2 linked regions of the Paeniglutamicibacter kerguelensis genome follow. The protein of the gene in region 2 interacts with the protein of the main gene of each other region in a pairwise test. Links are inferred from orthologs where the notes say so. Each region holds a gene or a part of one and is shown on either strand. Other genes may lie near its edges. The genes, in order: leuS and ligA.

Region 1 (10,360 bases), 1.2 Mb from region 2 along the record:
AGCGTTGCGACGATCGGCACCGGATCGGTTCCCGTGGCAAGGGCGTGCCGAAGCGTGGAAAGTGCCACGTCGGCTCGTCCCATCATTGCCGCGTCGGCAACCTTGAAACCCGTGGCTTCGACCCGGCCGCCGTAGTACTTGTCCACCACGTCCTGGTCGATCGCCCCGGTGGTGTCCTGCAGCAGCTGAGAACATGCCGCGGACAATTCGGAAAGGTCGCTGCCCAGCGCCGCAACCAAGGCCCTGGCGGCTTCGGGGCTCAGGCGCCGCTTGGCTGCCTTGAATTCCTGGGTGACGAAATCGATCTTCTCCGCATCCTTTTTCAGCGGTTGGCAGTCCACAATGACCACTCCGGCAGCCTTGAGCGCATCCAGCAGCTTCTTGCCGCGCACTCCCCCGCCGTGGTGCATGATGAGCGTGGTGTTGGGTGCCGGGGCCTTGGCGTACTCGAGGGCATCGTTTAGGAAGTCCTCGTTCATGTTGGCCAGCTGGCGAACCTCGATGAGTTTGGTTTCGCTGAACAGTGAAGGGCTGGAAGCCAGCAGCAATTCACCGCGTTCATACGAGTTGGCTTCAAAGCGCGTGAGTTCGACTTCCGCGCCGGCCCGCAGGGTTGCCCGGACCTTCTCAAAGGAACGGGACGCAAGTAGCTCCTCGGAGCCTTGCAACAGGATGATCGCCGCCGGGGAGACGTCCCGCCAGGAAATCCCGGCGCTCTTAGTTGTGCCTCGTGCCGCAGCCATGACCGAACCCTTACGTAGTGAATGGAGAACCCCATAAATACTATCCGCAACGCCCGCATTAGGGATTTTCGGACGGGTTTCCATCCCGAACTGCTGTGCCGGTTGCTGTGTTTCCAGCGCCGAAACGCTGAGCCCGCCATTTACCCAGCCAAGGACGAGCGTGCCGTGCTCGTCGGTGCGCAGCGCCGGCACGCCCCTTTGCTGCAGGGCCCCGGTGATGTCCGGGCTCGGATGCCCGTACGTGTTGTCCTTCCCCACGCTGATCAGCGCCACCAGGGGGCGCGCAACCTCGATGATTTCGGTGCCGCCGTTGGCCGCCCCGTGGTGTGCGATCTTCAAGATGTCGGCCTGTTGCACGGCCCCGGAGGCCAGCAGCGTGCCCATCGGCGTTTCCTGCATGTCGCCGGTCGCCAACATTGAAACAACCCGGTTGCTTCCGGGCACCTGCATTTCGAAGCGAATGACCAGTGAGGCATCATTTTCATCCAACTTGGCATCCGTGCGGCTTGGTGCCAGAACCCGCCAACTCACCGTCCCGGCGTTGCCATGGTCTCCGGAAACCAATTGATCGCCCTTGAGCCCGTTGACTTCCGGCGGCTTCGCCGGGTCATCGAGCACCGAATAGAACAGCTGCCCCACCTGACGATTTCGCCCGGCTCCGGCGATCCCTCCGTCATGGTCGGCATGTTGGTGCGTGATGAAGACCGCGGCGATCTTCTCGACGCGCAGGCGGCGCAGGCAGGCATCGATGTCTGGCGGTTCCCTTCCGGTGTCAACGACAATCGCCCCGGCCGCCCCGGCATTGAGCACCAGTCCGTCGCCCTGGCCCACGTCGCAGGCCACCACCAGCCATGCCACGGCCGGTGCCGGAACCAGAGCCGTCACGGGAAGGGTGAGGCCCAGAAGCAACCCCGTTGCCACGGCTTGGACCCCCATGGGGATCCGCGACCGCCAGGTTCCGGGACGCTCCGGCGCATAGCCCAGCGAGAAGAAAACGGCGATAAACAACATCCAGGCCAGGGCGACGCCCAGGACGCCCGCGGGCCAAGGCCTCAGCGCGCCCGGCAATTCCGCCACCCACATTCCGACAAGTCCAACTCCGGCCGCCGGAATGCCGGCGGCCCAGATCAACAGTGCGCCAAGCGGTGCCGAGAACAGGAGCACCACGATGCCCACTGTGCCCATGATGGTGATCCATGGAATGAGCGGGGCAACCAACAGGTTGGCGGGCACCGAGTACAGCGAAAAGGAGGGGCTGAGGGCGACCAACACCGGCAGGCAGGCGATCTGGGCCGCGACGGCGATGGCCGTTCCCTCGGCGAGGAATTGCGGCAGCCACCGTGAGAGCTTGTCGGCAAGCCTGCGCCCGATGAGCACGATCCCCGCCGTGGCCAGTGCGGAGAGCTGGAACGCGGCCTCCCCCGCCAGGTAGGGGTCGATGGCCAGCAACACGACCACCGCAAGGCACAGCGCCGAGAGCCCGTTGCGTCCCCTCGAGGAGCGCACCGAGAGCGCGGCAATGGCTCCCATGACGGCCGCGCGCAACACGCTGGGCTCGTAGCCGACCAACAGCACGAACCCGTAAAGGGCGGCAATTCCCAAAAACAGGGTCATCAATCTCGGCGCGCCGAAGAGGCGACACGAGGCAAAGACCGCGCCGAGCACCATGGCGCAGTTTGCCCCGCTGACGGCACTCAGGTGCGACAACCCCGCGGCCTTCATGGCGTCGGAGAGTTCCTGGCCTTGGCCGCCGCGATCCCCGTACACCATCGCAGGAAGCAGCGCCCGCCCCGGCTCGGGCAGCGCCATCGCGTGCTGTTGGAACTTTTGGCGCATGTGTTCGGCAACGGTTGGTGGGTTGTCGGTCCCCAAGAGCGCTAACGGGGCCACCGCCGTGAGCCGGAAACGGCTGCGCTGCCCGGCCGGTGCCGGCGTGATGCGGGCCAGCACCTCCACATGGGTGCCGCGCGTGGGCGCCGTGCCGACCGGGGCCAGCGATTCTCCGTAGTCCAGAGTGGCTTGAGCATCGGCAGGGAGCCACATGTCACCGCTGCGCATCGACCCGGCGCGTGCCTCAATCTGGTAGCGGGTGTGCCCAGGGGCATCTTGGGAAAACTTGTCGGCCACGAGGGCTGCTCTCGGAGTGCCTGCCAGCTCGACCCGGAGCCGGACGACAGCAGAGTCTTCGGCGGCCTGGCGAAGCGGTTCGGGCACGGTGGTTGCCCCGCTGAGCGCGAGGTTCGCCAGCACCAGGCCGGCCGCTGCGCACATCAGCGCGGGTGCCGCGAATACCGGGGCGGTGTCCCCGCCGAACAGGGCGTGCCTGGTACGCAGCAGCAACAGCACGCCGAGCCCGGACAAGCCCAGGACCAGGAGCGCCACCCATCCCTGCTGCGGCACGGTCAGGCGCACCCCCACAAGCGCGGCGGCCCAGGCCCCGATCAGGCACCACAGTCCGCGCAGGTCCAACCTGAGCGGCTCTTCCTCGGCAGCGACCGCATTGGGCTTGCGGCCGGCGTGCGCGGCCATCTGCCGCCACAACCGGCTTGGCAACGAACGCCACAGGGGTCCGCCCGCGGCGCCCCGGCTCACTGGAAGTCCACCTTTTGGCGCAATGTTGCCAGCATTGCCGGACCGATGCCGCTGACGGCATCAAGTTCGGCGAGGTTCTTGAATGCACCGTTGGATTGCCGGAAGTCGATGATGCGTTTGGCCAGCGCGGGGCCGATGCCGGGCAGCGCTTCAAGTTCCGCACTGGTGGCGGTGTTGATGTTCAGCATGCCGCCCGGAGCGCCGGCGTTTGGGGCCGCCGCATCGGGCGCTTGGACCGCGGGAACTGAGCGCTCGCCACGGAGCGGAATGCGAAGCTGCTGCCCGTCAATGACTTCGGCCGCCAAGTTGATGGCCTCCGGCGCCGCGTTCTTGTGCAATCCGCCGGCGCGGTTGACCGCGTCCAGCACGCGGGAGCCCAGCGGTAACTCGTACACGCCCGGTTTCTTGACCGCTCCGATGACGTGGACGACGACGCTGGCACCGGCACCCTCGCTTCCGGTCGTCGGCGATTGCCCGCTTTGTTCACTCGGATCTTGTTCGACGGTTCTCTTTTCTGCCGGCACGGAGCTTCCGTCGACGGCCAACGGCACGGATTGGATCTGTTTCGGGCTGCCCGGCGGCGGGTTGAAAACGATGGATACCGAGATCCAGCTCAGCGCACCGATGACCAGAACGATGACTGCGGACCTGCCGACAAGAACGCGTAGGCGACCCGGTGCCTGCGCCAGGTTTGGGGCGGCCGCACGTTCCGCCCAATCGTGTCTGCCCATGCCATCAGTTCAACGCATTGCTCCGGTCTTGGGTCACTCCCCCGGCCAAGGTGTGGAGAACTCCAAGGTCGGACCGATGCAAACGCGCGTGGAATGCCGCCCGCAAGTCACCCGTTCATCACTATTCCGGCAAACGTCCATTCAACCCACATCGTCAACCAGTGCCCCGACGCCACTTTGCCGTGCAAACACGGGTGCGTGTTTGCACGGCAAAGTGGGCCATCGTCTGCACTGCCGGGATTCGGCCACGCGTTCGCTGCGGTCGGATTGCGGCTGGCTTCATGCGCTTTCAGCTCAGGTCGTACTCGCGGTAGGCATGGCCGTCAAGGGCGTGGATGACGATGTGGGCCGGGTGCGTGCCGGCTTCCTCGTGGGCCGCGGCAACCGCTTCTTTAACGGTGTGGAAGTGCGTATGCTTGCTGGTCCGGACCTTGTGCAGGTCCCACTTCTTGTTATCCTCGCCTTCGACGGGCATCACGCGATAGACCCAAGGCTTCACAGTCTTCTGCTCAGCCGGTTCTGCGGACATGGCATCCTCCTGGAGGTTGTTCCATAAATATTGTCCGGTCCCCGCCACACGGCCACGTTCACCGTGGCGCAGGCCCTATACACAGTGGACACCTGCCGCTGGTCAAAAGCAATAACGAGCGACCCGAAAATCGACTCCCACTGGCGGGTTCGGCTCGTCGCCGGTACTGCACGGACGGATGCCGGAACTCGGGCGAAAGAGGCCACAAACCATCGCCGGATGCCGCCGGCGGCTCCCCCGTCGTTGACACCTCGTGCACGCGGTTCTACCTTCTGTCGTAAGGGAACGGCCCTTGGAGCGCAGCCGGTCCGCGTATAGCCGCGGGTGTACGGCGGCGTCCCCGTGCAGGGAGGCCAACCCGGGGCCCCGGCAGGAGGGGACAAATGGAACGCCGCATGACTTCACATGAACGGGTGGTCCTGTGGGTGGCGATCCTGGCCTCCTTCGTGGCGTTTCTCGACGGGTCGATCGTCAACGTGGCGTTGCCGGCCATCGCCTCGGACCTCGGCGGCGGACTGGCCCTCCAGCAGTGGGTGCTTGACGGTTATCTGCTGACCCTCGGCTCGCTGATCCTTGTGGCAGGCGCCCTCTCCGATGCATACGGCCGCGTCCGGGTGCTGCGGACCGGGCTGCTGCTGTTCGGCGCGGCTTCCCTTCTGTGCGCCATGGCGCCCTCGGGCCCGGTGCTGGTTGTGGCGCGGCTGCTCCAGGGCGCCGCGGCGGCCCTGCTGGTGCCCAGTTCGCTGGCGCTGATCACCTCCACCTTCAAGGAGGAGCCCCGTGCCAGGGCCATCGGCCTGTGGACGGGGTGGACCGGCACGGCATTCATCGTCGGCCCGCTGCTTGGCGGGGTGCTGGTCGACACCATCGGCTGGCGCTGGGTCTTTGGCATCAACGTGGTGCCGATCGCCGCGACCATGGCGCTGCTGGCCAGGCTGCACGACCCGGCGCACGGGACCGGGGGCGCCCACGTCGATATCCCGGGCGCACTGCTTGCGGCACTCGGTCTGGCGGGAACCGTCTTTGCGTTGATCATGCAGGGCACGCTGGGCTGGAACAGCCCGCTGGTGCTGGTGCCCTTCGTCGCGGGGCTGGTTTGCCTGGCCGGCTTCATCTGGTGGCAGGCGCGCGCCAAACACCCCATGATGCCGCTGGGGCTGTTCCGGATCCGGAACTTCGGCGTCGGCAACCTTGCCACGGCCTCGATCTACGCCGGCCTGTCGCTGGGGATGTTCATCATCCCGATTTTCCTGCAGGAGGTTGCCGGGTTCTCCGCCCTGGCCGCGGGTTTGGCCACGCTCCCGCTGACCATCATGTCGCTGAGCTTCTCCGCCCTGTTCGGCACGCTGGCCGGGAAGCACGGACCGCGCCTGTTCATGGCGCTCGGGCCGCTGCTGGCCGGGTGCGGGTTCCTGCTGATGCTCACGTCCCGGGAACCGCTGGATTACTGGTGGCAGATCCTGCCCGGGGTGGTGCTGTTCGGGTTGGGCCTGTCGGTCACGGTGGCGCCGCTGACCGCGGCAGTGCTGGGGTCAATCGCGGCGGACCGCAGCGGCATCGGATCGGCCATCAACAATGCCGTGGCCCGCGTTGCGGGGTTGGTTTCCGTCGCGGCCACGGGCACGATCGTCGGAGCCACCCTGGACTACGCTTCCTTCCACAGGGTCTTGCTTGTCACGGCGGCGCTCCTGTTTGCGGGCTCCGCGATCTCCGCGATCGGCATCCGCAACCTGCCCGTGCCGGCCCCGCCCGTTGCGCCGGAGGCCGCGGCGGCCTGCCACGACCGGAACGTCAACGGGGGAACCAAGCCCTGAGCAAGCATCGCCCTGCGCGCAACCCTACTCCTGGGTCGCCGCCGGAACCTCCGGGCGCAGCGCGGTCCCGGAATCCCCGCCGTGCTTGGGCCGCTGCTCCCGGCGCGGTTTGGCCGCGTCCGGTCCGGGCGGTCGGGGCGCGGTTCCGCCGCCGATGGCGACGGCCAGCACGCCGGCTCCGGTGTGCGCGCCCAGCACCGCAGGGACGGGAACGGCCAGGACCTCGAAGCGAGAGGCGCCGGCAAGTTCCTGCACGATTTCCTCGGCGGCGGCATCGTTGCCGAAGTAGTGCACGGCAAGGCGCACCTCGGGGCCGCGCGCGGCGGCCTCCTCGCGGGCTATCGCGACCAGCCGGGCCAGGGTGCGGGACTGCGTCCTGACCTTTTCGTGGGCGATGACGTGCCCGTCGCAGACGCTCAGGATCGGCTTCACGTTCAACAGGGTACCCAGCACCGAGGCCATCGTGCCGATCCGCCCGCCGCGGCGCAACTGTTCAAGGGAGGGCACGGCAAAAAACACGTGGTTTTCCGCTGCGCGGCCCGCCATGTCCACCAGTTCCTCGAGGCCGGCACCGGCGCCGGCCGCCTCGACGACGTCCATCACCGCAAAGCCCTCGGCGAGGGCGACGGTGAGCGAGTCGACGACGGTGACCGGGACCGGGGACTGCGGCGCCGCCAGGCGGGCGGCCTCCACGGTGCCGGAGAGCGAGCCGGAGAGGTGGATGGAGATGATCCGCTTGACCCCCGCGGCGGCAAGCTCCTGGTAGGCGCGCAGCATTTGGCCGGGCGCCGGGCGCGAGGTGCGCACGGACTTGCCCATGGCCAAACCGAGGGCGAGTTCGTGCGGCACGTCGTCGGTGCCCTCGGAGTAGATCTGGTGGTCGATCATCACCGGCATGGGCACCACCCGCAGGTAGCGCCCGTGGGCCTTGGCCCAGTCGGCCGGAAGGGCCGCCGCCGAATCGGTGACAACCCCGACGGGGATGAATCCGCGCCCGCCCGGACCGCCGTGTTCGGGGCGGTCCATCCGCTGGCGCAATTTGTCCACCCAACCGCCGGTGCGTGTCTGCCACGGCGGTCGGACGGGCAACTGGTCTGGATCCATATGGTTAGGCTACAGCCCCTGACTAGGAGGCGGGAACCACGTTCACCAGTTTCGGCGCACGCACGATCACCTTGTTGATCGCCGCACCGTCCAGGTAGCGGATGACCTGCTCGTTGGCAAGCGCCAGGGCCTCGAGGTCCTCGGCGGTGATGTCAACGGGCACCTCAAGGCGTGCACGGACCTTACCCTTGATCTGCACGACGGCGGTGACGCTGTCCTCGACGAGCAATGCCTCGTCGACGGTGGGCCATCCGGCGTTGGCAACGGCAGGCTCGTGGCCCAGCGCGGCCCACATGTCTTCGGCCGTGTACGGGGCAAAGAGCGAGAGGATAATCGCGGTGGCCTCGGCGGCCTCGCGGACGGCGGGGTCCGCGGAGCCGGCGCCGGAGTCGATGGTCTTGCGGGTCGCGTTGACCAGCTCCATGGCCTTGGCGATGACGACGTTGAACTTGCCGCCCTCGAGCAGCGCGGTGGCCTCGTGGACCGTCTTGTGGGTGACGTGGCGCAGCGCTTTGTCGCCGGTGGACGCATCCACGCCCGGTTCGCTGGCCACTTCCTGGGCCACGCGCCAGGCGCGGGCCAGGAACTTCTGGGAGCCGCCCGGAGACACGTCGGCCCAGTCAACGTCGTCCTCCGGAGGGGAGGCGAAGATCATGGTCAGGCGCACGGCGTCGACGCCGAACTTGTCCAGCTGTTCGCCCAGGTCCACGCCGTTGCCCAGCGACTTGCTCATGGCTTTGCCGCCGTTGAGCACCTGGCCCTGGTTCAGCAGGGCGGCAAACGGCTCGGTGACGTCGATCAGGCCCAGGTCGAAGATGACCTTGGTGAAGAAGCGCGAGTAGAGCAGGTGCAGGATTGCGTGCTCCACGCCGCCGACGTACTGGCCGACCGGCATCCAGTTGCGCACGGCCTCCGGGTCGAACGGCCCCTCGGTGTACTTCGGGGAGACGAAGCGCAGGAAGTACCAGGACGAGTCCACGAAGGTGTCCATGGTGTCGGTGTCGCGCTTGGCGGCGGCGCCGCACTTGGGGCAGTCCACGTTGACCCAGTCGCTGGCGGCGGCCAGCGGGGACGTGCCCTTGGGGGCCAGGTCCTCGCCGCGCAGGTTGTCCGGCAGGCGGACCGGCAGCTGGTCGTCGGGAACCGGGACCTCGCCGCAGTCGGCGCAGTGGATGATCGGGATCGGGGTGCCCCAGAAGCGCTGGCGGGACAGCAGCCAGTCGCGCAGGCGGAAGTTCACGAACTTCTCGCCGGTGCCGGCGGCCTCGACGATCTCGATGGCGCGGGCGATGCCCTCGGCCTTGGGCAGGCCGTCGAGCTCGCCGGAGTTGACGAGGGTTCCCTCGCCGGCGGCGGCAACGCCGGTCTCGGCAGGGTCCTCGGCGCCGGTTTCGACGACAACTCGCACCGGCAGGCCGAAGGCGCGGGCAAAGTCAAGGTCGCGCTGGTCGTGCGCGGGCACGGCCATGATCGCGCCGGTGCCGTATTCGGCCAGCACGTAGTCCGCGGCCCAAACCGGCAGCTTCTCCCCGTTGAGCGGGTTGATGGCGTAGCGGCCGGTGAAGACACCGGTCTTTTCGCGCTCGGTGGCCTGGCGTTCGATCTCGGACAGCGCCTTGACCTGTTCCTGGTAGGCTTCCAGGGCCTCGCGGTGCTCCTCGGTGACAAGCTCGCCGGCCAGCTCGGCGTCGGCTGCAACCACGAAGAAGGTGGCGCCGTGCAGGGTGTCCGGGCGGGTGGTGAAGACGGTGGTCTTGTGCGCTTCCTTGGCCTCGGTGGCTTCGATCACGAAGTCCACGTGGGCGCCCTCGGAACGGCCGATCCAGTTCTTCTGCATGGCCAGCACGCGCTCGGGCCAGTGGCCCTTGAGGTCGTCCATGTCATCGAGCAGGCGGTCGGCGTAGTCGGTGATCTTGAAGTACCACTGGTTCAGCGACTTCTTGGTGACCTGCGTGCCGCAACGCTCGCAGGCGCCGTTGACGACCTGCTCGTTGGCCAGCACGGTCTGGTCCTTCGGGCACCAGTTCACCGGGTGGTTCTTGCGGTAGGCCAGGCCCTTTTCGTAGAAGCGGGTGAACAGCCACTGGGTCCAGCGGTAGTACTCCGGGTCCGAGGTGTGCAGGCGGCGGTCCCAGTCGGCGGAGATCGCGTAGCGCTTGAAGCTGGCGGCCTGCGTGTCGATGTTGGCGTAGGTCCACTCGGCGGGGTGGGCGTTGCGCTTGATGGCGGCGTTTTCCGCCGGCAGGCCGAAGGAGTCCCAGCCGATCGGGTGCATGACGTCGTAGCCGCACTGGCGCCAGTAGCGGGAGACGACATCGCCCATGGCGAAGGCCTCGGCGTGGCCCATGTGCAGGTCGCCCGAGGGGTACGGGAACATGTCCAACACGTAGCGGCGTTCGGCGCTGCCGTCGTCCTTGGGGGTGAAGACACCTAGTTCGTCCCACACCGGAGCCCACTTGGCTTCCATCTCCTGGAAGTTGTAGGCCGCTGCGGTGGACTCGTTGTCCGCGGTATCGGTGCCGGTGGGCTGAGTGCTCACTATCGTGTTTCGCCTTCTTATAATCGTGCGCGTATGCGGGAACGTTCCCGGTTCGCCGGGCCGCCTGTGCGCCGGATCGAAAGACCCCGTGACACACAAAAGCCCCTTGCATGCAAGGGGCGGCCGTATGGGGTGTTACCCATACGGCTAGGTTAGCAAGAGCTCAACGTTCATGTTCTGCATTCTACAGCAAGGCCCGGGCGTTGCCCCACTTCGTGGCGGGGTCAACACCCGGGCACCGGCTGCATGCTCGGCATGGTGCGGTTATTGCTGCCGCCTAGCGCACGTCCTCGTCAACCCAGTCGAAG
Region 2 (17,042 bases):
AAACCTGTGGCCAGCAACCGGCCGGCTTCCTCCTTGTCGCCGCCGTGCAACCGCATCACCGGCCGCGGTTCAGCAGTCGGCTGCCCACCGGCACGGACGCCATGGTTCGATTCGGCCAGCCAGGCCCCGGAGCCTGCCGCGGCATAGTATTCGGTGCCCAGGGCCGGGGCGTTGATGGCCGCAGCCAGCCAGCGCCCGGTCCCCGGAGCTCCATGGTCCGGGCCGTAGACAGCCACCGAGGTGCAGTAATACACAATGCCGCGGACAAAGTTCGCGGTTCCGTCCAGGGGGTCGATTGACCAGCGGTAGCCCGATGGCAACTGCGGGACGGTACGGCCATATTCTTCCCCGGTGATCGAGTCGTTGGGTCGGGCAGCGGCGATGACATCGCGTACAGCAGTTTCCGCCCGCCGGTCAAAGTCGGTCACCCAGTCCCCCGCGGCACTCTTGGTGTCGGCGGCGACCCTGGACCGACCGCGCTCGGCCAGCACCGCAGCACCCGCAGCGGCTGCCTCACGGGCGATTCCGAGCAAGTGGGTCGGCAGGTCCGCGTCTTCGAGCGGCGCCGCCGCCTCCCCGGCATTTGCCGGGTGCAGGTGCTTTGGGTGCTGGTTCATGTGATGCTCCTGGGATCGAAATATTACTTATGCGGATCTGTTTCCTGTTGTGCGGGGGCTGGCCGGCAAGAACAGTGTGTGGAACCCATCGCGCACAGACATGTCGAGCGTACCCATACCGCACTCGATATCGGTGATTCGCGGTAATGGTTCCGGCGCCATGAGTCGCCGGAACCATTCCCCGCGGTCTCTCGCGGTTGGTATCGAGGCCACTTGGAACGACATTTGTTGGCGGCATTGCCGGCCGAAACGCCTATAAATAGGCTCCGGCCTACTGAATTCTTCTGCAAATGAATCCTCGCGCCAGGATGCAGCACCCTGCATACCCGTTTGACCGGGAATGGATAACTTCATCGTTACATTTCGTGCGGCTAAGGCTGATTTCAGTGCCAAGATTCTTAATAGGATTGATGTTCCCGTGAGCCTTTGCCGTTGAGGAGTAACGGTCCGATGGTCGGAGAATCGGGTCTCTCCAACTCGAAGTGCGGCCGCTTACCCGGATTTCAAATTGGCCAAACAGCGGAAACCTTCTTGCTGCGTCCACTTCAAGGTCGGGTTTCAATGCAGAAACATTTCCAATGGCTGATTCCGACCACCCATCGCAGTGCATCGGATCCTAGCACACCCAAGGAACCCGGCGTCGTCGGGTCTGGCCGGCTAAGGTCAAGATTTCGCATACATTTTTGCTGTGGCACGCGGAAGTCTTGAATCCCCGCATGTCCGGTGTCAGACTGGTGGGCGAAATGGTTGCCGTGCCACTTGAGGGGCTGGACAACCATCGGCGACTTTATCTAAATAATCGAACCGAAAATGTCGATTAGTCGAGCCCACTCAGTCGAAGTGGAGATGCCGAGACCTCGATCTGCCGGTTACTTTGCAAATCGGGGATCTCGGGGATGAAACATATCTTATTGCTGTGACGGATCGTTCCAAATGCAATTAAATACTCGCGTAAGTTGGAGAGTCGGGAATCAGGGGTTCCCACCATCTCTCGTCGGCGATAGCCTGATCGTTCAAAAATACGGCGGCTCATCGATCGAGAACATTGAAGGAATTCAGCGGGTTGCCCGAAGAATCGTGGACACCCATCTAGCAGGACATCCTGTGGCCGTGGTTCTTTCGGCCATGGGCGATACCACCGACGAATTATTGGATCTCGCCGCTGGGCTCGCACCATTGCGGGCATCCCGCGAACTCGACCTGTTGCTGAGCACGGGCGAACGGATCTCGGTTGCATTGCTTGCCATCGCCATTTCAAGCCTGGGGGCTTCCCCCCATGTCTTTACTGGCAACGAGGCCGGTCTGATCACGGACGAAACCCATGGCAAGGCACGCATCGTCGGTGTATATCCGCAGCGGGTGCGCGACGCCCTTGACCGTGGCGAGATTCCCATCGTGACTGGGTTCCAGGGAACAAGCCGCAGAACCAACGAGGTCACAACGTTGGGACGGGGTGGCTCGGATCTATCCGCGGTTGCCCTGACCGCCGCGCTGAACGCCGGCGTCTGCGAGATCTATTCAGACGTTGACGGCGTCTATACCGCGGATCCGCGCATCGTTCCCCTGGCACGAAAGATCGACATGATCTCGAATGACCAGATGTTGGAACTGGCCGCGGGCGGAGCGAAGGTGCTGCAATTACGGTGTGTCGAATACGCTCGCCGCTTCGGCGTCTCGATCCATGTGCGTTCATCGTTCGACCAGGGTGAAGGGACGCTGGTGGTCGCCAAGCCCACCGACGAACTCATGTACCCCGATTCCGAATCCTTGGAACAGCCGTTTATCCGCAATGTCACTGATGATCGATCGGCGGTTCAGGTCACCGTCACCGGAGTTCCTGACCTTCCTGGCAAGGCAGCGCAGATATTCCGCGTGACGAAGGCGGTGAAGGCCTGCCCCGACATGATTACGCAAAATCATGCCGCTGAAGGTCACCGCCCCGACATCGCCTTTACCGTACCCCGTTCCCTGGGAGCGCCGATCATCAAGGCCCTCTCCCAGGCGCAGAACGCCATCGGCTTCCATTCCTTGCAATGCGATGAGGTTGGCAGGCTGTCGTTGATCGGTTCCGGGATGCTCAACGACCCTGGCGTTTTCTGCCGGTTCATGAGTGCGCTTTCAGAAGCCGGGATCGGCCTCCGGCTAATTTCGAATTCAGATACCCGCATTTCCGCAGTAACGGAAATCAGAATGCTGGATCAGGCAGTTCGTGCAGTTCACAAAGAGTTCCGTTTATCCGGTGACTTGCTCATCGGGTAAACGGACGCCACCTGGAACTTGGCCTTGAGACACCCAATCGTTTCAAGGCCAAGACCGCATCCAAGTATTGCTCTAGCGAAGGTTCATTCCATGGTTCAACTCATCGGCTACTCAATTGGTTGCCCGATGGTGGGGCTCACGGTCACAAAACGGACCGCCACCTCAGTCCACCTGGCATCGGATCGCCTGAACCCACAGTTCGTCGTACCAGCCCCACTCATGAGGAATCCATGTAGGTACCGGGAAACATACTTTCGCAGCATGGTGAACCTGTCTGGCTCAATACAAGCGCAGCCCAAGCAACATGATCCGCTAGTGACTCCGAATTCACGTGAAAAGACCACAAGGTTCGCTCCTTGGACGTCACCCGAGATTTGCCGGCCGATCCCTTCGGTCACCCGGGAAATTGGAGATGTAGTGGGAATTCGCAAGCAACATGCGGAACACCCCGCACCGACTGCAACCGCATTTTGCGCGGCTAAAGGCGCCCGAAAACCACCTCGTCCTTTTACCCAAGCAACAGCCGTTGTGATCGGAGATTTCCATGAGCTTCCAAACTGAGCTAGCCGATTTGACCGGTCCGATCGTGTCGGGACCCGTGCCCGGACCTCGATCCACCGAGCTGCTTGAACGCCAAGCAACCAGGGAATCCAATGCCCGTACTTACCCTCGTCATCTGCCAATCGCCATCGCTGAAGCTGCAGGTAGCTTTGTCCGAGATGTCGATGGCAATGTTTTCATCGATTTTCTTGCTGGGGCCGGAGTACTCTCGCTCGGACACAACCATCCGGAGCTAGTCGGTGCAGCCACGGAGCAACTTTCCGTGCTGACCCATGGGTTGGACTTCCCAACGCCGGCAAAGGACGCCTTCATCGAAGCCCAGCTTTCAATGCTTCCTGCCACCATGCGTGACCGGATGAAGATCCATTTTTGCGGCCCCACTGGGACCAACGCCGTCGATGCAGCAATCAAGCTGTGCAAGACGGCAACCGGTCGTGGCGACATCATCAGCTTCCAAGGCGGCTTCCATGGCAGTGGCGCCGTAGGCATGGCACTCACCGGATTGGTTGTCCAAAAGGAGCCCGTGCGCAACGGCCTTCCGGGGGTTCATTTCTTCCCCTATTCGTACTGTTCCAGGTGCCCCCTGGGGCTGACCCGCGAGACCTGCAGCACAAATTGCGCAACCTACCTTGAGCATTCGCTCAAGGACGATCTCGGTGGAATTCCATTGCCGGCCGCAGTGATTATCGAACTTGTCCAAGGCGAAGGCGGAGCAATTCCTGCCACGATTGAATTCGCCCAGCGAGTGCGTGAAGTGACCCGTGAACTAGGGATCCCCCTGATTGTCGACGAAGTACAAACCGGTTGCGGGCGCAGCGGAACCTGGTTCTCCTTCGAGCAGTACGGCATCGAGCCCGATGTTATCGTCGCTTCGAAGGCACTCAGCGGGATGGGCTTACCGATTGCGCTGATCTTCTACGACAAGGAGTTGGACGTCTGGGCTCCAGGCGCACATACCGGAACCTTCCGCGGCAACCAGTTGGCCTTCGTCACCGGCGTTGAGGCTGTAAAGATCTTCAAGCGCGACGATGTCCTGGGCAACGTCGTCCGGCGAAGCGAACAATGTCTGGGTCTCCTTGCACCGTTACAGCGGCATCCGTGGGTTCGGGAAATCCGCGGCAAGGGGTTGCTACTGGGCATTGAGCTGGTGCATCCTTCCAGCGGGCTCCCGGCGGGAGAATTGGCCGCCGAGGTGCAGACCCAAGCGCTCAGCCGCGGGTTGATCCTGGAATTGGGAGGCCGTGGCGGTTGCGTCGTCAGGTTGCTTCCCCCGCTGAACGTTACGGAGGAGATCATGGAGGCCGCCTGCCGCATCCTGGTCGACTGCATTGACCAGCTTGAGTCGAAGGTCGGATAAGCCCAAACGACGGCCGCCTGGACTTGTTCGGCGGTTGCACATGCGGAAAGGAGATCCTTGTGCGAAAAAACAAGCATGTTCGTATGACGACGGAGAGCGCCCCCGCTGCCGAATCCAAGGCCCACAGTTTGATGCGGGGGCAGGTTTTGGTTGCCGACGGTGAAAACCAGGGAGCCCGGTGGTTGCCAGGTGAGCGGTTGGACCAGCTCTTTGAGGAACGCTGCGACCGGTTGCGGGAAGCGGGCTTGGGCTCGCATCTGGCCGTTGATTCCACTGCGCTGTCACTCACCTACGATGAGTTGGACGGGCGGGCCAACCAGCTAGCCCGACACCTGATCGCACGCGGGTGCCGTGCCGGCGACAAGATCGCGCTGCTGTTCGATGAGTCGGTGCGGTCCTTTGTGGGGATGCTCGCGGTGCTGAAGATCCACGCCGCATATGTGCCGCTGGATGCCGGATATCCGGCGGACCGGCTTTCCTACATCATTGCCGATGCCGATGTCTCGATGGTGCTGACGCTTTCTCACTTGAGGGACAAGCTCGTGGACGTCATTGCACCCATTTGTTCGGTGGATGAGGAAGACGCGTCAACTGATTCGATGGACACTTCTCGCTTGAACGCGGAGGAAAAAGGGTCTACAACCGAGCAGCTTGCCTACATCATCTACACCTCGGGAACCACGGGGCGCCCCAAGGGTGTGGCGATCGAGCATGCCAGCATCTGCAATTTCGTGCGCGTTGCCTCCGAGTCCTACGGGTTCCAGATCCAAGACCGGGTCTACCAGGGCATGACCATCGCCTTCGACTTTTCCGTCGAGGAAATCTGGGTCCCCTGGATGTCCGGGTCCACACTGGTTCCCAAGCCCAGCGGCACCACGCTGCTGGGCGCCGAACTTGCCGAGTTCATGGTGGACCGCAGGGTCTCGGCCATTTGCTGCGTGCCGACCCTGCTGGCAACCATTGACGAGGACATCCCCTCGCTCCGATTCCTCTTGGTGTCGGGTGAAGCCTGCCCGCGTGACTTGATCGTGCGTTGGTACCGGCCCGGGCGACGTTTCCTGAACGTCTATGGTCCGACCGAGGCCACCGTTACGGCCACCTACGCGGTGGTCGATCCGGACCGTCCGGTCACATTGGGAATTCCGCTGCCCAGTTACGCGGTCGTCATCCTCGACCCCAGCGAGCCTGTGGCAGTCCCCCCCGGCACGCTGGGTGAAATAGGATTGGCCGGCATCGGGCTGGCGAGGGGATACGTCAAGCGGGACGACCTGACCGACAAGGCCTTCATCTCCGACTTCCTGGACATCGACAACAACCCCTCGAGCCGGATCTACCGCACCGGGGACCTCGGCCGGATCAATGATTCCGGAGAGATCGAATACTTCGGACGGATCGACACCCAAGTGAAAATCCGCGGCTACCGGATCGAGCTCACCGAGATCGAGTCGGTCTTGCTCCAGGTTCCGGGGGTGGCCCAAGCGGTCGTTGACACACACGAGTCGGCACCCGGCGTGGTCGAATTGGTGGCATACTACAGCCTGCGAAAAGACACCTCAGAGATTGACAAGGCTGATCTGAGGGATCGGCTACAGAACCGGTTGCCCGGCTACATGGTTCCCGCATATTTGGAGGAACTGGACATCATTCCGATGCTGCCCAGCGACAAGGCGGACAGGAAGAACTTGCCTGCGCCGACATCGCAACGCTCCAGCGCCGGCACCCAGGAATACACGGCCCCTTCCAATGAGACCGAGGAGCTTTTGGCCTCCGCCATGGCCGAGGTGCTGGGTGTGGAGCGGGTGTCGGCCATAGCCAATTTCTTCACCGACCTTGGGGCGAATTCCCTGCTACTTGCACATTTTTGCTCACGCACGAGGAAGAACGAAGCCCTTCCCTCGCTTGCCATGAGGGATGTCTACCAAAACCCGACAATTCAACAACTAGCCGGGGCACTGGCAACCACCAGTTCCTCCGAGGCCCTGCCGGTCAAGTATCACGAACCAGCGGAGGCCACCTTGGCCAGCACCCGCCAGTTCGTAACCACGGGGGTCCTGCAAGCGTTGATCTTCCTCGCCTATACTTACGCCTCCATGTCCCTTGCTGTCATCGGGTATCACTGGTCAGCGGCGGCACCGAACGCTCTACAGGTCTGGGAACGGTCGGTTATTTTCACCGTGGCGATGTTTGTCGCACTATCTGTGGTGCCCATCGCCCTGAAGTGGGCCATCGTCGGTCGGTGGAAGGAAACGGAGATTCCGGTCTGGTCCTTGACCTATGTCCGCTTCTGGTTCGTGAAAGCTCTCATCAACACCAATCCTCTTCGAATGTTCGCGGGCACCCCGTTGTTCAATGTCTACTTGCGGGCCCTGGGCGCCAAGATCGGACACGACGTTGCGCTCTTCTCCACTTCCGTGCCGGTGTGCACCGATCTGCTGACCATTGGCGATGGCACGGTGATCCGGAAGGACTGCCTTTTCAAGGGCTACCGTGCCGAGCGTGGAGTCATTCAGGTGGGTCCCGTGACACTGGGCAAGAACGTCTTGGTTGGTGAGCAAACAGTACTGGACATATACACAGTGATGGGGAACGACTCCCAGCTCGGACACTCGTCGGCCCTGCATCGTGGTCAGACGGTGCCAAACAATGAGGTTTGGTACGGTTCTCCCGGGCGGCGCTCCGATTCCAATTACGGGTCGGTTGCACCCGCACGTGTCACGATGAGAAGGAAGATTACCTATAGTTTCTGGGTCGTGTTCACCAGGATAGTCGGGTTCGCCTCCATCGGGTTCTCGGCGATCTCGTTGTTCCTGCCGAACTACCTGAAGTCAGGTTTGCTTTGGGACGAAACCACGGGGTTCGTCTCCGATTTGGTGGTCGTTTCCTTTGCTCTACTCTTCGGCGGCATTGCCACCGGTCTGGTCGCGGTGGCGGTACTACCGAGGCTGCTGAACCTTTTCCTGCCCCCTGGCAAGGTCTACCCCCTGTATGGCTTCCACTACGCCACCCAGCGGACCATTTCACGGCTCACGAACCTCCACTTCTTCAAGAATCTAACGGGCGACAGCTCACTGATCCTCTACTACCTGAGCTTCATCGGGTACCACCAGCCAAACCCGGTGCAGACAGGATCCAACTTCGGACCCGCTGTAAAGCACGACACGCCCTACTTGGTCACCGTTGGTTCCGGGACCATGGTTTCGGATGGTCTGTCGATCATTACCTCAGAAGTGTCGAACACCTCGTTCCGGATCGTCCCCACCACCATCGGCGAAAAGAACTTTTTCGGCAATGCCGTTGTTTACCCATCGGCAGGGAAGACCGGCGAGAACTGTTTGTTCGGGACGATGACCATGGTCCCGATCGACGGTCCCATCCGCGAAGGAGTCGGGCTTCTGGGTTCGCCTCCCTTTGAGATCCCCCGATCGGTCCAGCGGGACAGTGCCTTTGATGAAATGAAAACAGCTGAAGAACTGAAGACTCGTCTTCCTGCCAAGAACCGGCACAACGGCCTCACGCTGGCAATGTTCCTCCTCTTGCGATGGTTCGAGCTCTTCCTCTCCTTGTGGATCGGTTCGATAGCCCTGACACATTTTGAAAATGTCGGTGCACCGGTGGTCGTGGCCGGCTTGATGGCCATCGGCGTGGCTTTGGAGGCCATGACCATCGCCATCGAACGACTCGTTCAGATCCGCCACAGGCTCGTTCCGCGCTTCTGCTCCATCTACGACGTCTACTTCTGGGAGCACGAGCGTTTTTGGAAGTTCATCGCCGGAGGAGCCCTCGGCCTGTTCAATGGCACGCCGTTCAAGCCGATCATCTGGCGCATGTTGGGCGTGCGGATGGGCAAGAGGGTTTTCGATGATGGTTGCGGAATCCCGGAAAAGACAATTATCACCGTTGGGGATGACGTGACCCTGAACTCCGGAAGCGTTCTCCAATGCCATTCGATGGAAGACGGCGCCTTTAAACTCGATTCCATTTCCATCGGCTCCAGGACCACGATCGGCGTTGGCGGGTTTGTGCACTACGGCGTAACGATGCAGGACGGTTCAACGCTGGAAGCGGATTCATTCCTGATGAAGGGTTCGGAGGTGCCGAAGGACGGGTTCTTCGGCGGCAACCCCGCGCAGGACCTGTCCGCCTACGTGGTGCGCGATGCGCAGCCGGTCAGGGGCCGGCACCTGGCAGGGCGCGCATGACCCGCACGACCCGCACGACAGCGGCCCCCGCCTCCGTTTTCTGGAGACGGGGGCCGCTGTTTGGCGTCAGTCGCCTGTTGCCAACCATATGACGGACCGGGTGACGGGATTCCGGATCGGCCGATCGAACAAGCCGATCCAACAATCCGATCGATCAGGCCTCGGGGTTCGGGCGCCCCTCGACGGCCTCGGGCCCGCCATTGAGCAACAGCACGAAGCCCTCCTCATCGAGCACCTGCACGCCCAGGGAAACCGCCTTGTCCAGCTTGGATCCGGCGGCCTCCCCGGCCACCAGGTAGGCGGTGTTCTTGGAGACGGAGCCCGCGGCCTTGCCGCCACGGATGATGATCGCTTCCTTCGCGGCGTCGCGGCTGTAGGTCGGCAGCGTGCCGGTGACCACGATGCTCAGGCCCTCGAGGTGCTTGGTGATCGACTCGTCCTGCGCGTCCTTCATGAGCACGCCGGCAATGGCCCATTCATCGACGATCCGGTTGTGCCAGTCCACGGAGAACCACTCGATCAGCGCGTCGGCGATGATCGCACCGACGCCGGCGACCTCGGCCAGCGCCTCGCGGGCGTCCGGGGCGGCGAGCTGCTCGCGGATGGCCTCCATCGACCCGTACTTGGTGGCCATCGCGCGCGAGGCGGTGGGGCCCACGTGCCTGATGGACAGCGCGACCAGCACCCGCCACAGCGGCTGTGACTTGGCTTTGTCCAGCTCCGTGAACAGCTTCTCAGTGGTCTTGGACGGGACGGATTCCTTCTTGGCGGTGGCCTTCGTGTAGAAGTACGGGGCCAGCTGGAACTTGCCGGTGCCCGCGCCCTTGGACCGGATTTCGCGCCACACGTTCACGCCGGCCAACGCCTCGCGCAGGGCCGGGTCCGGGTAGCTTTGGGCCAGCGCGAAGACCTGCGACTCGCTGGTGATCGGGCCGGGACCCGCAGGGGCGATCACGCCACCGTTCTCGGCTGGGTCCGGGCCGGGGCCGACGGTCAACGCCTGGGCGGCCTCGTAGCCCAGCGCCTCGATGTCGAAGGCGCCGCGCCCTCCCAGGTGGGCGACGCGTTCGGTCAGCTGCACCGGGCAGGACTCGGCGTTCATGCAGCGGATGTCAACGTCGCCTTCCTTGGCCGGGGCCAGCGGCTCGCCGCAGGAGGGGCAGGCGGTGGGCATGACGAACTCGCGTTCGCTTCCGTCGCGCAGCGCCAGGACGGGGCCGACGATCTCCGGGATCACATCGCCGGCCTTGCGCAGGATCACGGTGTCCCCGATCAGCACGCCCTTGGCCTTGACGACGTCCTGGTTGTGCAGCGTGGCGCGCTCCACGGTGGATCCGGCGACCTTGACGGGCGCCATGATGCCGAACGGAGTGACCCGCCCGGTGCGGCCCACCTGCACCTGGATGTCCAGCAGCTTGGTGTTGACCTCCTCCGGCGGGTACTTGTAGGCCACGGCCCAGCGCGGCACGCGGGAGGTGAAGCCGAGGTTGCGCTGGATCTCGAACGCGTCGGTCTTCACCACGATGCCGTCGATCTCATGCAGCAGGTCATGGCGGTGTTCGCCGTTGGCGGCGATGAACCCCAGCACCTCATCGAGCGTGTCGACGACCTTGGAGTACGGGGAGACCGGCAGCCCCCAGGAGGCCATCAGCGCGTAGGTTTCGGATTGGGTGGCGGCGGAAAGCCCGGAGCGCACGCCCAGTCCGTGCACGAACATCTTCAGCGGGCGCTTGGCGGTCTCCGCCGGGTCCTTCTGGCGGATGGATCCGGCCGCCGCGTTGCGCGGGTTGGCCAGAGGGGCCTTGCCGGCCTCGATCAGCGCCTCGTTGTAGGCGGCGAATTCGGCCGAGGGGATGAAGATCTCCCCGCGCACCTCGACCTCCTCAGGCCAGTTCTCCCCCGCCAGCTGCGTCGGGATCTCCTTGATGGTCAGCACGTTGTGCGTGACGTCCTCGCCGGTGGTGCCGTCCCCGCGGGTGGCCGCGCGCACCAGTTTGCCGTTGCGGTAGAGCAGGTTCACGGCCAGGCCGTCGATCTTGACCTCGCAGAGCCACTTCAGGTGGTGCCCGGCGGCACGCAGCGCCGCGTTGGCCATGGTCTTTTCGCCCCAGGCCACTACCTCCTCCAGCGAGAACACGTCCTCCAGCGAGTACATGCGCGAGAGGTGCTCGACCGGGGTGAACGCGGCGGAGACCTCGCCGCCGACCTCCTGGGTCGGCGAGTCGTTGGCGACGATCGCGGGGTGCTGCGCCTCGATGAGTTCCAGCCGCGAGTACAGCTGGTCGAACTCGGCGTCGGAAATCAGCGGCGCGTCATCGTTGTAGTACGCGGCGCGGTGCTTGCGGACCTGGTCGACCAGGTCCTGGTACTCGGCGCGCAGCGCCTCGCTGGGCAGGCCGTCGTCGGTCGGGGCAGCACCCGGGAACGGCTCTGGCTGCTGGTTCATGGTTGCGGGCTGGGTCGCTTCTTGGTGGCTCACCCTCCCATTTTGCCCCACGATGGCGTCTCGCGGGATGAGGGGGGCGTGCTGCCGTGGCGTGGCGTGGTGGCATCCGGCTGACGTCGTGTGTGCGCCCGGTCGGCGGGTCAGGCGGGCCGGAGCGGTCCCGAAACGTCGACGATGACCACCGAAATGTTGTCCCGGCCGCCGCTGGCTAGGGCCGCGTCGACAAGCCTGGCCATCGCCTCGGAGCGGTCCGGCGTCTGGTTGAGGATGCGTTCGATGCCAGCGGGATCGACCTCGCCGGTGAGCCCGTCGCTGCAGAGGAGGTAGCGGTCCCCGGCCACCAGCTCGTGGAACTGGGAGTCGGGAACCGAATTGCCCCCGGCGCCCAGCGCGCGCGTGATCAGGTTGCGTTGCGGGTGGATGCGGGCCTCCGCCTCGGTGATGCTTCCCGCATCGATGAGCTCCTGCACCGCCGAATGGTCGAGCGTCAACTGGGTCAGCCGCCCCTCGCGCAGGCGGTAGCCCCTGGAATCGCCAACATTCAGCAGCATCAGCCGCACCTCGGGCTCGTGGCCCGGGGCGGGGTCCTGGGCTGTGTTGTCATGGGTTGCGTGGTCCTGCTCCCCGCCGTCCAGCCGCGTCACGGCGGGAGCGCCGGCGCCCGGGACTGGCACGTAGGGCAGCACGTCGGTGGTCGGTGCGGGCTCCTCCGCATCCGGGGCTCCACGGTGGAACACCGCTTCCCCGGGGTGCACATGCGCCTCATGGATCGTCTCCAGGTAGCGCGCCGGGGTGATCTTCCCGTCCGGAGCCGCAACGGCATGCGCCTGGACGGGCAGCTCAATCGTGGTGGCGGCCGCGGGCTTCTCCTGCGGCCAGGTGCCGCCGCCGGGTTCGGCGCTGACCAAGGCCAGCGCACAGAGCGTGGTCCCGCCGCGGGAACCGATGGCGTTGCGGATCATCGAATCGGCCCGCTCGACCTGGGCCAGCACCGCCTGTGCGTGCGGAAGCCCGGACGGCCCGACGCCCGCCGGGTCCACGGCGATCTTCTCCAGGGTTTCGATGCACAGCCGCGAGGCGAGGTCCCCCGCCTCGTGCCCGCCCATGCCGTCGGCCACGGCAAAGATGCTCCGGGCACTGAGGACCGCGTCCTCGTTCACGGCGCGCCGCAACCCGATGTCGGTCAATGCTGCGCCGTGGATTCCGCCCATGTGCGTGTGCATGTCAGTCCAGCACCAGTCCCGTTCCGGTTCCCGGTGCCAGGCGCACCGGATTGATGTCGCCAAAGCCGCGCACGGCCGTTGTCTCCTGCGGGTGCAGGACAAACCTGTCGTCGCCGGCCAGCGTCGAGGCGGTGAGCTCGTCGGTGAGCACGGTGCCCGGCTCGGCCAGCGAGGTGAGCCGCGCCGCGAGGTTCACGGTGGGCCCGTAGATGTCGCCCAGCCGGGAAAGGATGCGGCCCCAGACCAGCGAGACCCGGGTGTTGGGCAGCAATTCGTCGGCCGCGAACTCCCTGGACATGGCCAGCGAAATCAGCGCGCCGGCCTGCGGCGTTTCGGCAACGAAGAGCACCTCGTCGCCGATGGTCTTGACCAGCCGGCCGCCGCCGACGGAGATGATTTCCGCACACTTGGATTCAAAGCGCTGCACCAGCTGGGCGAGCGTGCGCTCGTTCATACGGCGGGACAGCGAGGTGTAGGAGACCAGGTCGGCGAAGCCCACGGCGCGGGCCAGCGGCAGCGACACGTCGTCCTCGGACCCGTCGCGGCCCTCCTCCGAGGCGGCCAAACCGGTTTCGGCGCGCAGCACCAGCCGGTGCACCGCCGCATTGAGCTGCCGGCGCCACGAATACACCAGCATCTTCTCGATGGGGTCGATCAATTCCGGAAGCAGGCTCACCAGGTTGCGCCGGGCCTCCGGGTCGCTCATCTTCTGGTTCTGCACCATGTCCTCGACCAGTGCCTCGACCTGCCAGACCACCATGCGGTCGGTCATCTGGCCGATCGACCGGGTCAGCGAGATCGCGGTTTCCTCGGTCAGCGTGCCGTTTCGGACCATGCCGAGCATGAGCTCCAGGGCGCCTTCGTCCACCGTGGTGAAGAAGACCTCTTCGTCGCCCAGGTTCGGGAAACCCAGGGCACGCCAGATCTTGCGGGCCGAGAGCAGCGAAACGCCCGCGGCGCTTGCGACCTCGCGGCGTTTCATGGTGCGCTCGGCACCGAGCAGGCGCTTCTCAAGTTCACGCACGGCCTCGCGCGAGGAGGCCGGGGTTGTCTGGTCTACCTGTTCCGGGCGCCGCATGGCGGCGGCAAGATCGGCAATGGGGTCGGCGAGCGCAGGAACGTCCCCCGCGGCCTCCGGCTCCCGGGCCTCGGCGCCGCCGATGTCCTCGCCCTCGCTCGGCTGGCGCATGGCCTGGGCACGTGCCGCATCACGGGCAGCGGTGGGTGCGACGGGTTGTGAACCCGTCGCCTGCGACCGCTCACTCATGCTCAGTCCAATCTCTTTGCTGTGGGTGCGTTGGTTGATCCTGCTCAACGCGCTCTTCCATGTTTACACCATCCACCCGGGGGAAGCGTGGCAGTGCGGTTATCGCGCCGATGCCAAGCTCCCGCATTTTCTGCACGGCGGGCATGTGCGGGATGTTGATTCGCTGTCCGGCCAGCACGATCTGCAGCGTGCCCGGCGCCTCGTACGGGGCACGCCGGCCGGTCAGCGCCACGATGTCCTGGATCGCGTAGAGTCCGATAGATCGCTGCCCGGCGGCGGATCGCCCGCGCTTTGTCACGATGCGTTCGGTGGTCAGGTAGGTGTAGGTTCCGGCCCAGCGGGCCAGCGGGCGCAGGCACCAGACCACCAGCAGCACGCAGAAAACCACCCCCAGCAGGGCCAACAGCAGCGGGCTGGCCTCGGCGGCCCAGTCCGGCAGGTCGGTGCGGATCAGCAGTCCGGCCAGGAAGCTGGTTGCCGCCAGCAGGAGGAAAAAACGCAACAACGGACCGCGCAGGGCGCGGGGGTGCGCCCGCGTCTTCACGATCACGCGTTCGCGCATTTCCAGTATCAGCTTCACGTCCGGCTCCCTCGGCCCCACACCGGTTGTGCGTGCCGGTCTATTCCCTACCCATCCATCGTAGGGCCAGTGCACCGACACTTGGTCCAGAAACCCCCGGATCTCCTAGTGTTTTGCCGCTCCCTAGGCGTAGTTCCCGTCGCTGCGGCGCAGGTGGAACACGTCGGCGGCCAGCACGTGGTGCAGCTTTCCGGCCGAGTCGCGCAGGATCAGTGCGCCCTCGGCACCCAGGTCCTCGGCCGTGCCGCGCAGCACCGTGCCGTCGGGAAGGTGCGCGTCCACCTGGTGCCCGATGCTCACCATGTGCCGGGCGATGGCCTGCCGCAGCGAAAGGGCGTCCCCGGGCCCGGGTTCACCCGCCCGGCCGTGCACCGCGGCGAATGCGCCGTAGAGGTCGGCAACCTTGTCCAGGTAGCCGGCCATCAGTTCGCTCCTGTCGGTGGTGCGCCCCCCGAGCAGGGCGATGCTGCCGGCGGTGGGAACGGGCAGTTCCGCCCGTTCCTGGCTGACGTTGAGCCCCGCGCCGACCACCACGGCCGGGCCCTCGGGCGTGAGCACCAGTTGCGCCAACACGCCGCAGAGCTTGAAGCCCCCGGCGACAACGTCGTTTGGCCATTTGAGTCCGGCGGCCAGCCCGGTGCGTTCGTTCAGCGCCTGCACCATCGCCGTGGCGCAGAGCATCGAGAGCCAGGGCAGCCCCGCGGGGTCGAAACCCGCGTCCGGGCGGAAGTAGATGCTGATGGCCAGGGAGCTGCGGTCGGGGGTTTCCCAGCCGCGCCCGAGCCGGCCGTGCCCCGCCACCTGGTGCTCTGTGGTCTCAACGCTCAGGTGGGCCAGCGGCCCGGCCTTGGACCGTGCCACCAGGTCGTCGTTTGTCGACCCGGTGGCCTGGCTGACCCACAGGTCCCCCATGCCGCGGTTTTTCATGACCTCCCGCACGCGGGTTGCATCAAGGGGCGGTCGCGGAACGGGTGCTGGTTCGGGGCTCATGGGCACAAGCCTAGCCACCTTCGCACCTTCCGGCGCCCTGCCTGGCCGCTGTCAGAGGAAGATGTCCGGGACCAGCCGGCCCTCGGGGGCGCCCATGGAGTAGCCTCCCAGATCGGCCACTCCCGCCGCCGCCAGCACCGCCTCGTCGGTGAAGAAGTTTCCGCTGCAGGTCCCGGCCGGGCTGGTGAGGATGGCGTGGGCGGCATCGGCAACGATGTCCGCGGACCGCGCGGCCTTCACCAGCTGCTCGCCGCCCGGCATGTTGCGGATGGCCGCGGTGTCGATCAGCGTGGCGGGCCACAGCGAGTTCACCCCGATGCCCGATTCGCGCAGCTCCTCGGCCAGGCCCAGCGTGGTCAGGGACATGCCGTACTTGGCCATGGTGTACGCCAGGTGTGCACCGGCCCATTTGGGGTCCAGGTTCAGCGGAGGAGACAGGGTGAGGATGTGCCCGTTCCCGCTCTTGCGCAGGTGCGGCAGCGCGGACTTGGAGAGCAGGAAGGTTCCGCGCACGTTGATGTCCATCATCAGGTCGTATTTCTTCATCGACACGTCGTCGGTATTGGAAAGGTCGATGGCGGAGGCGTTGTTGACCACCACGTCGATCCCGCCGAAGCGCTCGACGGTCTGCGCCACGGCACCGAGCACGTCTTCGTCGTTGCGCACGTCCCCCACGATGGCCAGCGCCCGGCCCCCGGCCGCTTCGATCTGCGCGGCGGCGGTGTGGACCGTTCCCTCCAGGGAGGCGTGGGCGGTGCCGGTCTTGGCCATGATCGCCACGTTGGCGCCATCGGCCGCGGCGCGCAGCGCGATGGCCAGGCCGATGCCGCGGCTGCCCCCGCTCATCAGGATGGTTTGGCCCCTCAGGGATTGCGCATTGGCGGCGATGATGTCGCGTCGTGGTTCACTCATGTGACACAGGTTACGGCAACCGGAGCCACTAAGCTACCCGTCAGTAACTTGTTTTATGGACAACTTGGCCCCCAACACGAAGCGATTTTGTAGGGTTCCTACACACAAATCGACCCAAACCCTCACTAGACTGGCCGAGGTGGCATAGTTATTGTGCCTTTCCTACTACGCAACTACCCCAAGGGAGCCCCGGGATGACCCAGAGCCGCATCGACGACCTCACGGAATCGATCGACCTGTCGACCACGGCCGGCAAGATCGCCGAGTTCCGCCGCCGCGAGGCCCTCGCGCAGGCCCCCTCCGGGCAGGACGCCATCGAGAAGCAGCACGCACGGGGCAAGCACACCGCCCGCGAGCGCATCGACATGCTGCTCGACAAGGGCTCCTTCATCGAGTTCGACGCCCTGGCCGTGCACCGCAGCAACGCCTTCGGCATGGAGAAGAAGCGCCCGCTGGGCGACGGCGTGGTCTCCGGCTACGGCACCGTCGACGGCCGCCAGGTCGCCGTTTACTCGCAGGACTTCACCGTCTACGGCGGCTCGCTGAGCCAGGTCAACGGCGAGAAGATCGTCAAGGTCCAGGAATTCGCGCTGCGCAACGGCTGCCCGGTGGTTGGCATCAACGACGGCGG

The links.
Region 1: the proteins of ligA (region 2) and leuS interact in binary tests that used the Escherichia coli proteins (3 or more experiments, as listed by UniProt). The link is inferred for Paeniglutamicibacter kerguelensis from one-to-one orthologs.

Annotation. Positions count from the first base shown.
Region 1 is NZ_JAGIOF010000001.1:1,688,922-1,699,281, forward strand. What follows is about bases 7,295-10,360. They hold leuS (leucine--tRNA ligase), read right to left. Parts: upstream 10,053-10,360; coding sequence 7,536-10,052; downstream 7,295-7,535. Other genes in these bases: JOF47_RS07735 (DegV family protein), read right to left, coding at 7,295-7,513; glpK (glycerol kinase GlpK), read right to left, coding at 10,330-10,360. Outside these bases: holA (DNA polymerase III subunit delta), read right to left, coding at 1-3,335; JOF47_RS07720 (ComEA family DNA-binding protein), read right to left, coding at 3,332-4,066; JOF47_RS07725 (DUF2188 domain-containing protein), read right to left, coding at 4,356-4,595; JOF47_RS07730 (MFS transporter), read left to right, coding at 4,991-6,409; more of JOF47_RS07735, read right to left, coding at 6,434-7,294.
Region 2 is NZ_JAGIOF010000001.1:538,029-555,070, reverse strand. Bases 8,794-11,747 are described here. They hold ligA (NAD-dependent DNA ligase LigA), read right to left. Parts: upstream 11,440-11,747; coding sequence 9,148-11,439; downstream 8,794-9,147. Other genes in these bases: JOF47_RS02430 (PP2C family protein-serine/threonine phosphatase), read right to left, coding at 11,580-11,747; JOF47_RS02440 (Pls/PosA family non-ribosomal peptide synthetase), read left to right, coding at 8,794-8,993. In the rest of the region: JOF47_RS02455 (inositol monophosphatase family protein), read right to left, coding at 1-617; JOF47_RS02450 (aspartate kinase), read left to right, coding at 1,551-2,876; JOF47_RS02445 (diaminobutyrate--2-oxoglutarate transaminase family protein), read left to right, coding at 3,421-4,794; more of JOF47_RS02440, read left to right, coding at 4,878-8,793; more of JOF47_RS02430, read right to left, coding at 11,748-12,662; JOF47_RS02425 (adenylate/guanylate cyclase domain-containing protein), read right to left, coding at 12,664-13,929; JOF47_RS02420 (hypothetical protein), read right to left, coding at 13,922-14,509; JOF47_RS02415 (biotin--[acetyl-CoA-carboxylase] ligase), read right to left, coding at 14,633-15,499; JOF47_RS02410 (SDR family oxidoreductase), read right to left, coding at 15,551-16,411; JOF47_RS02405 (acyl-CoA carboxylase subunit beta), read left to right, coding at 16,606-17,042. UniProt on the Escherichia coli protein: DNA ligase that catalyzes the formation of phosphodiester linkages between 5'-phosphoryl and 3'-hydroxyl groups in double-stranded DNA using NAD as a coenzyme and as the energy source for the reaction.